2 linked regions of the Methylibium petroleiphilum PM1 genome follow. The protein of the gene in region 1 interacts with the protein of each later gene in a pairwise test. Links are inferred from orthologs where the notes say so. Each region holds a gene or a part of one and is shown in the gene's direction. Other genes may lie near its edges.

Evidence for each region. Proteins that work in one complex are often made in the same cells at the same time.
Region 2: the proteins of MPE_RS10160 (region 1) and MPE_RS09075 interact in binary tests that used the Escherichia coli proteins (3 or more experiments, as listed by UniProt). The link is inferred for Methylibium petroleiphilum PM1 from one-to-one orthologs.

What each region holds. Positions count from the first base shown.
Region 1 is NC_008825.1:2,153,364-2,161,207, reverse strand. Bases 1,927-5,293 are described here. They hold MPE_RS10160 (2-oxoglutarate dehydrogenase E1 component), read left to right. Parts: upstream 1,927-2,234; coding sequence 2,235-5,093; downstream 5,094-5,293. Other genes in these bases: odhB (2-oxoglutarate dehydrogenase complex dihydrolipoyllysine-residue succinyltransferase), read left to right, coding at 5,207-5,293; hslO (Hsp33 family molecular chaperone HslO), read left to right, coding at 1,927-1,985. Outside these bases: MPE_RS23970 (hypothetical protein), read left to right, coding at 1-61; MPE_RS10175 (DUF455 family protein), read right to left, coding at 113-457; MPE_RS10170 (gamma carbonic anhydrase family protein), read left to right, coding at 456-980; more of hslO, read left to right, coding at 1,020-1,926; more of odhB, read left to right, coding at 5,294-6,487; MPE_RS10150 (DMT family transporter), read left to right, coding at 6,519-6,836; lpdA (dihydrolipoyl dehydrogenase), read left to right, coding at 6,864-7,844. UniProt on the Escherichia coli protein: E1 component of the 2-oxoglutarate dehydrogenase (OGDH) complex which catalyzes the decarboxylation of 2-oxoglutarate, the first step in the conversion of 2-oxoglutarate to succinyl-CoA and CO(2).
Region 2 is NC_008825.1:1,937,501-1,943,247, reverse strand. What follows is about bases 1,726-4,724. They hold MPE_RS09075 (ABC-F family ATP-binding cassette domain-containing protein), read left to right. Parts: upstream 1,726-2,233; coding sequence 2,234-4,216; downstream 4,217-4,724. Other genes in these bases: MPE_RS09070 (RidA family protein), read right to left, coding at 4,243-4,724; prmB (50S ribosomal protein L3 N(5)-glutamine methyltransferase), read left to right, coding at 1,726-2,237. Outside these bases: MPE_RS09090 (PilT/PilU family type 4a pilus ATPase), read left to right, coding at 1-200; dapE (succinyl-diaminopimelate desuccinylase), read left to right, coding at 223-1,374; more of prmB, read left to right, coding at 1,371-1,725; more of MPE_RS09070, read right to left, coding at 4,725-4,749; MPE_RS09065 (YbgC/FadM family acyl-CoA thioesterase), read right to left, coding at 4,825-5,688; MPE_RS09060 (alpha/beta hydrolase), read right to left, coding at 5,685-5,747. UniProt on the Escherichia coli protein: Genetic data indicate it may be involved in ribosome assembly or function.

The sequences.
Region 1 (7,844 bases):
CAACAAGACCACGTCGCTCGTTGACATGATCAAGCAGCTTCGTGAAGCGTTGTTCAAGTGAGATTCACACCGGCCCAGGCGTGATCGGTTACGCGTTGTAACTTCCTACGTTCTAAACGTACTTGATCGCGTTGAACTCGATGTGGGCGATGGCGTGCAGCAGCGAGGCCCGGCCCTCGGGACTGGCCATCGAACGTTGCGGCACGCGCAGCGCCGGCAGCAGCAGGGGCCGTGCGGGCCGGCCGGGCAGCGGGCCTGCAGGCTGAAGCATGGCCGTGGTGTCGAGCGCGAGCGCATCGCGCCGGGCCAGCAGTGCGCGCGCCGCAGAAGCCTTGGCCAGTGGATCGCATTCCTGCAGCAGCGTCAGCGCTTGGCTTCGCAGTTCAAGGGCTTGCTCGCCGGCGCAGGGCAGGTCGGGATGCATCCGTAAAATTATCGCTTTGCCGGAGTTGCCCATGGCCCTGTACCAGCTCGATGATCGCGTGCCGCAGGTGCACGCGACGGCCTATGTGGCCGAGAGCGCCGAGCTGATCGGCAGCGTGGAGATCGGCGAAGGCGCCAGCGTGTGGTCGCAGGTCACGATGCGCGGCGACAACGAGCCCATCGTCATCGGTCGCCACTCCAACGTGCAGGAAGGCAGCGTGCTGCACACCGACCCGGGCTGTCCGCTGGTGGTGGGCGAGGGCGTCACCGTGGGGCACCAGGCGATGCTGCACGGCTGCACCGTCGGCGACGGCGCCCTGATCGGCATCCAGGCGGTGGTGCTCAACCGCGCGAAGATCGGCCGCAACTGCCTCGTCGGTGCCGGCGCGCTGGTCACCGAAGGCAAGGAGTTCGAGGACGGCATGCTGATCCTCGGCAGCCCTGCCAAGGCGGTGCGGCCGCTGAGCGAGGAGGACATCGCGCGCATGCGGCGCGGCACCCAGACCTATGTGGAGCGCGGGCAGCGCTTCAAGGCCACGTTGAAGCGCGTGGGTTGAGCCCCATATGCAGCCGGATCCATCGGGCGAGGGGCAGTCATGAGCGAACTCCATAAATTCATCTTCGAGGGCCTGCCGGTGCGCGGCATGCTGGTGCGTTTGACCGGCGCGTGGACCGAACTGCTGGCACGCCGGGGGACAGAGCGGGCGCATCCGGCGCCGGTGCGCACGCTGCTCGGCGAGATGGCGGCCGCCGGGGTGCTGATGCAGGCCAGCATCAAGTTCAACGGCGCACTGGTGCTGCAGATCTCGGGCGACGGGCCGGTGAAGCTGGCGGTGGCCGAGGTGCAGCCCGACCTGGCGCTGCGGGCCACGGCCACGGTGGTCGGCGACGTGCCGGCCGGCGCGCGGCTGGAGGCGCTGGTCAACGTGGGCGGGCGCGGCCATTGCGCGATCACGCTGGACCCCAAGGACCGCTACCCGGGCCAGCAGCCCTATCAGGGCGTGGTGCCGCTGCATGGTGACCGGCGCGAGCCGCTGCAGCAGCTGTCGGAGGTGCTGGAGCACTACATGCTGCAGTCGGAGCAGCTCGACACCAAGCTCGTGCTGGCGGCGAACGACGACGTGGCCGCCGGCCTGCTGATCCAGCGCCTGCCGGTCGAGGGCGAAGGCAACCTCGGCGCGCGGAACGAGGACGAGATCGGCCTCAACGAGGCCTACAACCGCATCGCCCACCTCAGTGCGACGCTGACGCGCGAGGAGTTGCTGACGCTGGACGCCGACACCCTGCTGCGGCGGCTGTTCTGGGAGGAGACCGTGCGCCGCTTCGAGCCGCTGACCGGCGAGCACGGGCCGCGCTTCGCCTGCAGCTGCTCGCGGGAGCGCGTGGCGCGCATGCTGCGCGGCCTGGGGCGCGAGGAGTTCGACGGCCTGATCGCCGAGCGCGGGCTGGCCGAGGTGGGCTGCGAGTTCTGTGGCGCCCAGTACCACTTCGATGCGGTCGACGGCGGCGAGGTCTTCACGGCGCCCCGCGACCAGCCGCCGGCCTCGCGCGCCGTGCAGTAGCGAAGGCCGTCCGCACGATCGTGAAACGCCGATGAACGGCCGGATTCCGGCCTGTTCTGGTGCCGGTTCACGGGACAGCGCCCCGCCGCGGTGCTACAGTGCACCTCGAAATTTGGTCCTTCCCGTCCCCTTTTCTGGTTCTGTTGAACAAGCAAAGGCGGGTCGCAATCCGCCAACCGGTCCAGCCGTGTCGCGGAAGGTTTTTCAACCAGCCAACGTCCTGGATACCAGGGTGAAAGGTGAGCGAAGATGATGCAGCAGTACCGGTCGAACTCGTACCTGTTCGGGGGCAACGCGCCCTACGTCGAGGAACTGTACGAGTCCTATCTCGACAACCCGGGTTCGGTCCCCGAGAAATGGCGCGCCTACTTCGACGCGCTTCAGCACGTACCGGCCACCGACGGCTCCGAATCCCGCGACGTGGCGCATGCGCCGGTCGTCGAATCCTTCGCGCAGCGCGCCAAGGCCAACGCCTTCGCCGTCAAGGCCAGCGCCGCCGAACTGGCGGTCGCGCGCAAGCAGGTGCACGTGCAGTCGCTGATCGCGGCCTACCGCACGCTGGGCGCCCGCTGGGCCGACCTCGACCCGCTCAAGCGCACCGAGCGCCCCAAGATTCCCGAACTGGAGCCGGCGTTCTACGACCTGAGCGAGTCCGACATGGACATCACGTTCAGCGCTACGAACACCTACTTCACCACCGCCGAACAGCAGACGCTGCGTGAGATCCTGCAGGCGCTGCGCGAGACCTACTGTGGCTCCATCGGCGCCGAGTTCATGCACATCACCGAGCCGGTCGAGAAGCGCTGGTGGCAGCAGCGGCTCGAAAGCGTGCGGGCCAAGCCGAGCTTCTCCGCGGCGCAGAAGACCCACATCCTCGATCGGCTGACCGCCTCCGAAGGCCTGGAGCGCTATCTGCACACCAAGTACGTCGGCCAGAAGCGCTTCTCGCTCGAGGGCGGCGAGAGCTTCATCGCCTCGATGGACGAGGTGGTGCAGCGCGGCGGCGAGCGCGGCGTCCAGGAGATCGTGATCGGCATGGCCCACCGTGGCCGCCTCAACGTGCTGGTCAACACGCTGGGCAAGATGCCCAAGGACCTGTTCGCCGAGTTCGACCACACCGCCAAGGAAGAACTGCCGGCGGGTGACGTGAAGTACCACCAGGGCTTCTCCAGCGACGTGACCACGCCGGGCGGCCCGGTCCACCTGAGCCTGTCGTTCAACCCCTCGCACCTGGAGATCGTGAATCCGGTGGTGGAAGGTTCCGTCAAGGCGCGACTCGACCGACGCGGCGACAAGGAAGGCGACACGGTGCTGCCGGTGCTGGTGCACGGTGACGCGGCCTTCGCCGGGCAGGGCGTGGTGATGGAGACGCTGGCGCTGGCGCAGACGCGTGGCTACTACACCGGCGGCACGGTGCACCTGGTCATCAACAACCAGATCGGCTTCACCACCAGCGACCCGCGCGACTCGCGTTCCACGTTGTATTGCACCGACGTGGTCAAGATGATCGAGGCGCCGGTGCTGCACGTGAACGGCGACGATCCCGAGGCCGTGGTGCTGTGCACCCAGCTCGCGCTCGACTACCGGCAGGAGTTCAACAAGGACGTCGTCGTCGACATCATCTGCTTCCGCAAGCTGGGCCACAACGAGCAGGACACGCCGTCGCTGACCCAGCCGCTGATGTACAAGAAGATCGCGGCCCACCCCGGCACGCGCAAGCTGTACGCCGACAAGCTGGTCGCCCAGGGCACGCTGAAGCCCGACGAGCCCGACGCGATGGTGAAGGCCTTCCGTGCCGCGATGGACGCCGGCAAGCACACGGTCGACCCGGTGCTGACCAACTACAAGAGCAAGTACGCGGTCGACTGGACGCCCTACCTGAACCGCAAGTGGACCGACGCGGCCGACACCGCGCTGCCGCTGGCCGAGATCAAGCGTCTGGCCGAGCGCATCACGACCATCCCGAAGGGCTTCAAGGTCCATCCGCTGGTCGAGAAGGTGCTCGCCGACCGCGCGGCGATGGGCCGCGGCGAGATCAACGTCGACTGGGGCATGGGCGAGCACCTCGCCTACGCCTCGCTGGTGGCGAGCGGCTATCCGGTACGTCTGTCCGGCGAGGACTGCGGCCGCGGCACCTTCACCCACCGCCATGCAGTGCTGCACGACCAGAACCGCGAGAAGTGGGACGAAGGTACTTGGACGCCGCTGCAGCACGTGGCCGACGGCCAGGCGCCGTTCGTCGTGATCGACTCCATCCTGTCGGAAGAGGCGGTGCTCGGCTTCGAGTACGGCTACGCCTCGGCCGACCCGACCACGCTGACGATCTGGGAAGCGCAGTTCGGCGACTTCGTCAACGGCGCGCAGGTCGTGATCGACCAGTTCATCGCCTCCGGCGAGGTGAAGTGGGGCCGCGCGAACGGACTCACGCTGCTGCTGCCGCACGGCTACGAAGGGCAGGGACCTGAGCACAGCTCGGCGCGCCTCGAGCGCTTCATGCAGCTGGCGGCGGACAACAACATGCAGGTCTGCCAGCCGACCTCGGCGAGTCAGATCTTCCATCTGCTGCGTCGCCAGCAGGTGCGCATGTTCCGCAAGCCGCTGGTGGTGATGACGCCGAAGTCGCTGCTGCGCAACAAGGACGCGGCGTCGCCGCTGTCGGAGTTCACCCGCGGCGAATTCCGCACGGTCATCCCCGAGCAGAACGCCGACATCGACGCGGCCAAGGTCAAGCGCGTGATCGCGTGCTCGGGCAAGGTCTACTACGACTTGGTGAAGCGTCGCGACGAGAAGAAGAGCACCGACGTGGTGATCCTGCGCGTGGAGCAGCTCTATCCCTTCCCGCACAAGGCCTTCGCGACCGAATTGAAGAAGTACCCGAACGCGACCGACGTGGTGTGGTGCCAGGACGAGCCGCAGAACCAGGGCGCGTGGTTCTTCGTGCAGCACTACGTGCACGAGAACATGCTCGAGGGGCAGAAGCTCGGCTACGCCGGCCGACCGGCGTCTGCCTCGCCAGCCGTCGGCTACGCGCACCTGCACCAGGAGCAGCTCAAGGCCCTGCTGGACCAGGCCTACGGCAAGCTCAAGGGATTCGTCCTGTCCAAGTGACGTCATCGCGGACGCGTGCGCGGCGATGAACCGCGGCCTTCGACCGGCCCTTGCGCCGGTCGGAGCTGCCGGATCCGCGCGATGCGTCATCCAAACAACGAAGAAAGCATTCCATGGCCATCATTGAAGTCAAAGTCCCCCAGCTGAGCGAGTCCGTTGCCGAAGCGACGCTGCTGCAGTGGAAGAAGAAGCCCGGCGAAGCCGTGGCGATCGATGAGATCCTGATCGAGATCGAGACCGACAAGGTCGTGCTCGAGGTGCCGGCACCGGCTGCCGGCGTGCTGGCGCAACTGGTCAAGAACGACGGCGAGAGCTGCGTCAGCGACGAGGTGATCGCGAAGATCGATACCGAGGGCAAGGAAGCGGTCAGCCCGCTCGAGGTCAAGCCGGTGCCCGAGGTCAAGCCGGCGCCCGGCGCCGCGTCCGATACGGCCGGCGCGAAGGGCGACGTGGCGATGCCCGCGGCCGCGAAGCTGCTGGCCGAGAACCAGCTGGGTGCGGGCCAGGTGGCCGGTAGCGGCAAGGATGGTCGCGTGACCAAGGGCGACGTGCAGGCAGCGCTGCAGACCGGCGCCAAGGCAGCGGCGCCCGCCGTCGCTGCCCCGGCAGCGGCTGCCGTCTCGGTGCCGGTCGCGCCATCCGTCGCCAAGGCGCTGCCCGCCGTCACGGTGCCGGCCGCGCTGAACTTGGGCGACCGCCCCGAGCAGCGCGTGCCGATGTCGCGCCTGCGGGCCCGCGTGGCCGAGCGGCTGCTGCAGTCGCAGGCGACCAACGCCATCCTGACCACCTTCAACGAGGTCAACATGGCCCCGGTGATGGAGATGCGCAAGCGTTTCCAGGAGAAGTTCGAGAAGGAACACGGCGTCAAGATCGGCTTCATGAGCTTCTTCGTGAAGGCGGCGGTCGCGGCGCTCAAGCGCTACCCGGTCATCAACGCCAGCGTGGACGGCAACGACATCGTCTACCACGGCTACTTCGACATCGGCATCGCGGTGGGCTCGCCGCGCGGCCTGGTGGTGCCGATCCTGCGCAACGCCGACCAGATGAGCTTCGCCGACATCGAGAAGAAGATCGCCGAATTCGGCCAGAAGGCCCGCGACGGCAAGCTGTCGCTCGAGGACCTGACCGGCGGCACCTTCTCCATCTCCAACGGTGGCACCTTCGGTTCGATGCTGAGCACGCCGATCATCAACCCGCCGCAGAGCGCCATCCTGGGCGTGCACGCGACGAAGGACCGCGCGGTGGTCGAGAACGGCCAGATCGTGATCCGGCCGATGAACTACCTGGCGATGTCCTACGACCACCGCATCATCGACGGCCGCGAGGCGGTTCTGGGCCTCGTGGCGATGAAGGAAGCGCTGGAAGACCCGGCGCGCCTGCTGTTCGATATCTGATCGTCTCGAGACCGGTTCCCGATTGACGAGCATGGCCTGGATCTACCTCGCGCTGGCGGGCCTGTTCGAGATCGGCTGGCCGGTCGGTTTCAAGCTGTCGCAGCAACCGGCCTACAAGGTCTGGGGCATCGCCGCTGCCGTGCTGTCGATGGGGCTGTCGGGTTGGCTGCTGTGGCTGGCCCAGCGCGAGATCCCCATCGGCACGGCCTACGCGGTCTGGACCGGCATCGGCGGCGCAGGCACCTTCCTGATCGGGGTGCTGTTCTTCGGCGACTCGGCGTCGCTGGCGCGGTACCTCGGCGTGGCACTGATCGTCGGTGGCGTCATCACACTCAAGCTCGCCCACTGAACGCGGCGAGCCTTTCGGAGCATTCTCATGAGCAAGACTTTCGACGTCGTCGTCATCGGCGGCGGCCCGGGCGGCTACATCGCTGCCATCCGTGCGGCGCAGCTGGGTTTCAACACCGCCTGCATCGACGAGTGGAAGAACGACAAGGGCGGTCCAGCGCCGGGCGGCACCTGCACGAACGTGGGCTGCATCCCGTCGAAGGCGCTGCTGCAGTCGAGCGAGCACTTCGAACACGCCGGCCATGCGTTCGCCGACCACGGCATCGGACTGAAGGATCTGAGCATCGACGTCGCGAAGATGCTGGGGCGCAAGGACACCGTCGTGAAGCAGAACAACGACGGCATCCTCTATCTGTTCAAGAAGAACAAGGTCAGCTTCTTCCACGGCCGCGGCTCGTTCGTGAAGGCCGGTGACGCCGGCTACGAGATCAAGGTCAGCGGCGCCACCGAGGACACGCTGATCGGCAAGGACATCATCATCGCGACCGGCTCGAGTGCACGTGCGCTGCCGGGTGCACCGTTCGACGAGGAGAGCATCCTCAGCAACGACGGGGCGCTGCGCATCCCGTCGGTGCCGGCGAAGCTGGGCGTCATCGGCTCGGGCGTGATCGGCCTCGAGATGGGCTCGGTGTGGCGCCGCCTGGGCGCCGAGGTGACGGTGCTGGAAGCGCTGCCGACCTTCCTGGGCGCGGTCGACGAACAGATCGCCAAGGAAGCCCAGAAGGCCTTCATGAGGCAGCGCCTGAAGATCGAGCTGGGCGTGAAGATCAGCGAAGTCAAGAAGGACAAGAAGGGCGTCAGCGTCAGTTACACCAGCGCCAAGGGCGATGCCAAGACGCTGGAAGTCGACAAGCTGATCGTGTCGATCGGCCGCGTGCCCAACACCACCGGCCTGAACGCCGAGGCGGTGGGACTGAAGCTCGACGAGCGCGGCGCGATCGTGGTCGACGACGACTGCCGCACCAACCTGCCGAAGGTGTGGGCCATCGGCGACGTGGTGCGCGGCCCG
Region 2 (5,747 bases), 220 kb from region 1 along the record:
ACGACGGCGTGATCACCCGCGACGAGGGTCTGAGCTATGCCGATTCGCCCACCAACCTGATGTGGCGGCTGCAGAACGACAGTCCCACGCAGTCGAAGCTGGTGCCGAAGAAGGAAGAGAAGGACGAGGGCCCGTCCTTCACCGACATCACGCTCGACGTGCGGCAGGACGATCGCCGCACGAACTTCGGCGCGCTGTGAGTCGATCGCGCGGATGAGTGCCCTGCCCCCGACGGCGCTTGCGCTCGCCGAGCAACTGATCGCGCGCGCTTCCGTCACGCCCGAGGACGCCGGATGCCAGGCGCTGGTCGTGCAGCGGCTCCAGGCGCAGGGCTTCGACTGCCACACGCTCGAGAGCGGCCCGGACGACTTCCGCGTCACCAATCTGTGGGCCGTGCGCCGCGGCCGTTCCGCCGACGGCTTCACGCTCGTGTTCGCCGGCCACACCGACGTGGTGCCCACCGGCCCGCTGGAGCGCTGGACCAGCGACCCGTTCGTGCCCAGCCACCGCGATGGCCGTCTCTACGGGCGCGGCGCGGCCGACATGAAAACCTCGATCGCCTGCATGGTGGTCGCGATCGAGGAATTCGTCGCGGCGTATCCCCGACACGCTGGTTCGATCGCGCTGCTGCTGACCAGCGATGAGGAAGGCCCTGCGCTCGATGGCACCACGCAGGTGGTGCGCTGGCTGCAGGCGCGCGGCGAGCGGCTCGACGGCTGCATCGTCGGCGAACCGACCTCGGTGAACGCGGTGGGCGACATGATCAAGAACGGCCGCCGCGGCTCGCTGTCGGGCCGGCTGGTCGTGCAAGGCGTGCAGGGTCACATCGCCTACCCGCACCTGGCGAAGAACCCGATCCACGCGGTGGCGCCGGCGCTGGCCGAGCTGGTGCAAGTGGTCTGGGACGGCGGCAACGAACATTTCCCGCCGACCAGCTGGCAGGTCTCGAACCTGCACGCGGGCACCGGCGCGAGCAATGTCATCCCGGGTGAGGCGGTGGTCGACTTCAACTTCCGTTTCTCGACCGAATCGACGCCGGAGACCCTGCAGCAGCGCCTCGCCGCGGTGCTGGACCGCCACGGCCTGCAGTACACGATCGACTGGACGCTGGGCGGTCGGCCCTTCCTCACGCGCCCCGGCAGCCTGACCGAGGCGCTGGGCAGCGCGATCTTGCAGGTGACCGGCCGCACGACCGAGCTGTCCACCACCGGCGGCACCTCCGACGGCCGCTTCATCGCCACCGTCTGCCCGCAGGTGGTCGAATGCGGGCCGGTCAATGCCAGCATCCACCAGATCGACGAGCACGTCGCGGTGGCCGAGATCGAGCCGCTGAAGGAGATCTACCGCAGCACGCTCGAGCGTCTGGTCGCATGACGCTGATCGAGCTGGTCGAGGCGCAGGCCGCGCGCCTGCAGGAGGCCGGGGTGTCGTTCGGGCACGGCACGACCCATGCCTTCGACGAGGCCGCCTGGCTGGTGCAGTGGGCGCTGGACCTGCCGCTCGACGGGCTGGACGAGCACGCCGCGCGACCGGTGTCCGCGAGCGAGCGATTGGTGGTCGACGCGCTGATCGACCGTCGCATCCGCCAACGCCTGCCGGCGGCCTACCTGACCAAGCAGGCCTGGCTGCAGGGCGTGGCCTTCTACGTCGACGAGCGGACCATCGTGCCGCGCAGCTTCATCGCCGAGCTGCTGGCCGACGGCACGATCGACGCCTGGCTCGGCGCCCACACGCGACGCGTGCTCGACCTGTGCACCGGCAACGGCAGCCTCGCGGTGCTGGCCGCGATGGCCTGGCCCGAGGTGAGCGTCGACGGCAGCGACCTGTCCGAGGACGCGCTCGCCGTGGCGAAGATCAACGTCGACGCTCACGGCCTGGGCGATCGCGTCACGCTGCTGCGCTCCGACGGCCTGGCGCGCGTGCACGGCCCCTACGACCTGATCCTCTGCAACCCGCCTTACGTGAATGCCGCATCGATGGCGGACCTGCCGCCGGAGTACCGGGCCGAACCCGAGCTGGCGCTGGCCGGCGGCGAGGACGGCATGGACTTCGTGCGCAAGCTGCTGCAAGACGCGCCGGCGCAGATGACCGAAGATGCCGTGCTCGTGCTGGAGATCGGCAACGAGCGCGCGAACTTCGAGCGCGCCTTTCCCACCATCGAGGCCGTGTGGCTCGAAACCAGCGCCGGCGACGACCAGGTGCTGCTGCTGACCCGGGCTTCCCTGCTGTCCTCATGATCGTTCTCAAGAATCTCACCCTGCGCCGCGGCCCCAAGATCGTGCTGCAAGGCGCCAACCTCACGCTGAACCCCGGCGAGAAGGTCGGCCTGGTCGGCCGCAACGGCGCCGGCAAGTCCTCGCTGTTCGCGCTGCTGACACACCGGCTGCAGGCCGATGCCGGCGATTTCTCGATCCCGCCGCGCTGGCGCATGGCCGAGGTGGCGCAGAACATGCCCGAGACCGACCAGCCGGCCACCGCCTTCGTGCTGGAAGGCGACACCCGGTTGATGGAGGCACAGGCCGCGCTGGCCGCCGCCGAAGCGGCCGACGACGGCAACGCGATCGGCGAGGCGCACGGCCTGCTCGCCGAGGTCGGCGCCTTCGACGCCTCGCCGCGGGCCCAGGCGCTGATGCTGGGCCTGGGCTTCAAGAGCGCCCAGCTGGACGCGCCGGTCAACAGCTTCTCCGGCGGCTGGCGCATGCGGCTGCAGCTGGCCCGCGCGCTGATGTGCCCGAGCGACCTGCTTCTGCTCGACGAGCCCACCAACCACCTGGACCTCGACGCGCTGGTGTGGCTGGAGGCTTGGCTGCAGCGCTACGAGGGCACCATGCTGGTCATCAGCCACGACCGCGAGTTCCTCGACGCCATCACCCGCGTGACGGTGCACCTCGAGGAGACCCAGCTCACGCGCTACGGCGGCAACTACAGCGCCTTCGAGGGCATGCGCGCCGAGCGCATGAGCCAGCAGCAGGCCGCATTCGGGCGCCAGCAGGAGAAGGTGGCGCAGCTGCAGCGCTTCATCGACCGCTTCAAGGCCAAGGCCAGCAAGGCCAAGCAGGCACAGAGCCGCGTGAAGGCGCTGGAGCGCATGGAGAAGATCGCGCCGGTGCTGACCGCGGCCGACTTCGCCTTCGAGTTCCGGGAGCCCGACAACCTGCCCAACCCCATGCTGGCCATGCGCGAAATGCGCTGTGGCTACGCGGTCGAAGGCGGCGAGCCGATCACCATCGTGCGCGACATCGACCGCTCGGTCATGCCGGGCCAGCGCATCGGCATCCTCGGTGCCAACGGCCAGGGCAAGTCGACGCTGGTCAAGACGCTGGCGCGCGCCCTGCCGGCGCTGGGCGGCAGCGTGACCGAGGGCAAGGGCCTGGCGATCGGCTACTTCGCACAGCAGGAGATGGACGTGCTGACGCCCGAGAGCGGGCCGATGGAACACATGATCCGGCTGGCCAAGCAGGTCTCGCCGGGCGCGCGCGAGCAGGAGCTGCGCAATTTCCTGGGCCAGTTCCGCTTCACCGGCGACATGGTCCACCAACCGGTCGGCTCGCTGAGCGGCGGCGAGAAGGCGCGCCTGGTGCTGGCGATGATCGTCTGGCAGCGCCCCAACCTCCTGCTGCTCGACGAGCCGACCAACCACCTCGACCTCGCCACCCGCGAGGCGCTGTCCCTGGCGCTCAACGAGTTCGAGGGCACCGTGATGCTGGTCAGCCACGACCGCGCGCTGCTGCGCGAGGTCTGCGACGAGTTCTGGCTCGTCACCGCCGGCGGCGTGCGCGAGTTCGACGGCGACCTCGACGACTACCAGCGCTGGCTGCTGGAGCAGTCGCGCGAGCAGGCCCGCGCCTACGCCCAGGCGGCGCGGGGCGCGACCGCAGCGCCGACCGTGGTCGAGGCGACCGCGAAGCCGTCGAAAGCCCCGGACGAGCCTGTCGACCGCCGCGAGGACCGCAAGGCCCAGGCCCAGGCGCGCCAGCGGGCAGCCGAGCAGGCCCGTCCGCTGAAGGCCGAGTTCGGCAAGCTCGAAGCCCGGCTGGCCACGGCGGTGCCGGAGCGCGACGCCCTGGCGGCCAGCCTGTCCGACCCGTCGCTGACGGCGGCCGAACGCGCCGAGCGCGGCAAGCGCCTCAAGCTGCTCAGCGAGCAGATCGAGACCTTCGAGACGCGCTGGCTCGAGCTGGGCGAAGCCATCGAAGCGCTGAGCGCGACCGCCTGAACCGCCGCGCGGTCCGCCCCGGCCGCTCAGAACGTGCTGCTGCCCGCCTCGCGGTCGCCCAGCGCGACGATCATGTCGATCTCGACCGCCGCGTTCTTGGGCAGCTGGGCCACGCCGACCGTGGTGCGGGTGTGGCCGCCGCCCGGCTGGAACAGCGTGTAGAGAATGTCCGAGGCGGCGTCGGCCACCTCGCTGTGCTCGGTGAAGTTCGGCGCGCTCTGCACGTAGACCGTCATGCGCAGGATGCGCTTCACGCGGCTCAGGTCGCCGCCGGCGGCCTGGCGCACGACGGCCAGCGCCTTCACCACGCAGATGCGGGCCGCATGGCGGGCCTCCTCGCGCGAGATCTCGGCGCCGACGCGCCCTGCCACCGCTACCGCACCGCGGATGCGCGGGATCTGGCCGCTGACGTAGAGGATGCCGTCGTGCTCGACCGACACCTCGTAGTGCGGCACGGCGCGAATCTCCTCGGAGAACTCCACGCCCAGGTCGTTGGCCAGTTTCTTGAACAGTGCGTCGCTTGCGGTGCTCATCGGGGCTGCCTCGTCATGATCCCGGCATGATGCCTCGCAGCGCCGGTCGCACCAAGCGCGGCCGATGCCGGCGCGCTACAGGCTGCGGCGCATCTCCACGTGCGGGATGCCCGCTTCCTCGAAGCCCGGCCCGCTCTGCGTGAAGCCGGCGCGTGCGTAGAACGGCACGGCCGAGAGCTGGGCGCTCAGCACGATCTCGCCGTCGCCGCGCCGGGCGGCCAGCGCGATCAGCGCGTCCAGCACCGCACGCCCGGCCCGGCCGCCGCGCAGCGGCCGGCGCACCGCCATGCGCCCGATGCGGGCCAGGCCCGGCGCCTCCTGCGCCAGACGGCCGGTTGCCAGCGGGAAGCCCAGGCGGTTGCAGGCCACCGCATGCAGCGCGGTGGCATCGGAGGCGTCCCACTCCATCGCGGCCGGGATGCGCTGCTCGTCGATGAAGACCTCGGTGCGGATCGAACGCGCCGCCTCGCCCAGCGTGGACCAGTCCCCGGTGCGGACCTCGAGCATGGACTGGCCGGCCTCGAAGCCTTCCAACACCTCGCGCAGCGCCGGCGGCACCGGCCGGCTGGTCTGCGTGGCCGGGTCGGCGAACACGTAGACCAGCTCGCCGCTGACCAGCAGGTCGTTGCCGCGCATCACCGCGCCGTGGAACAGCAGCGATGAGGTGCGGATGCGGGTGCAGCGGATGCCGATGTCGAGCACGTCGTCGTAGCGCGCCGAGCCCTGGTAGTCCAGCGTCGCCTTGCGCACATACAGGTCGCCGCCGAAGTGCTGCATCGACTCGGCGTAAGGCAGGGCCAGCGCACGCCAGTAGTCGGCCAGCGCGGTGTCGAAGTACATCAGATAGTGGCCGTTGAACACGATCTGCTGCATGTCCACCTCGGCCCAGCGCACCCGCAGGGCGTGCAGATGGCGGAAATCGCTGCGTTGGAGCGTCATGGCGAGAAGGCCTCCCTCAGTGCCCGGGCCGCCGCGGCGTGCGCCTGGCGCGCCTCCGG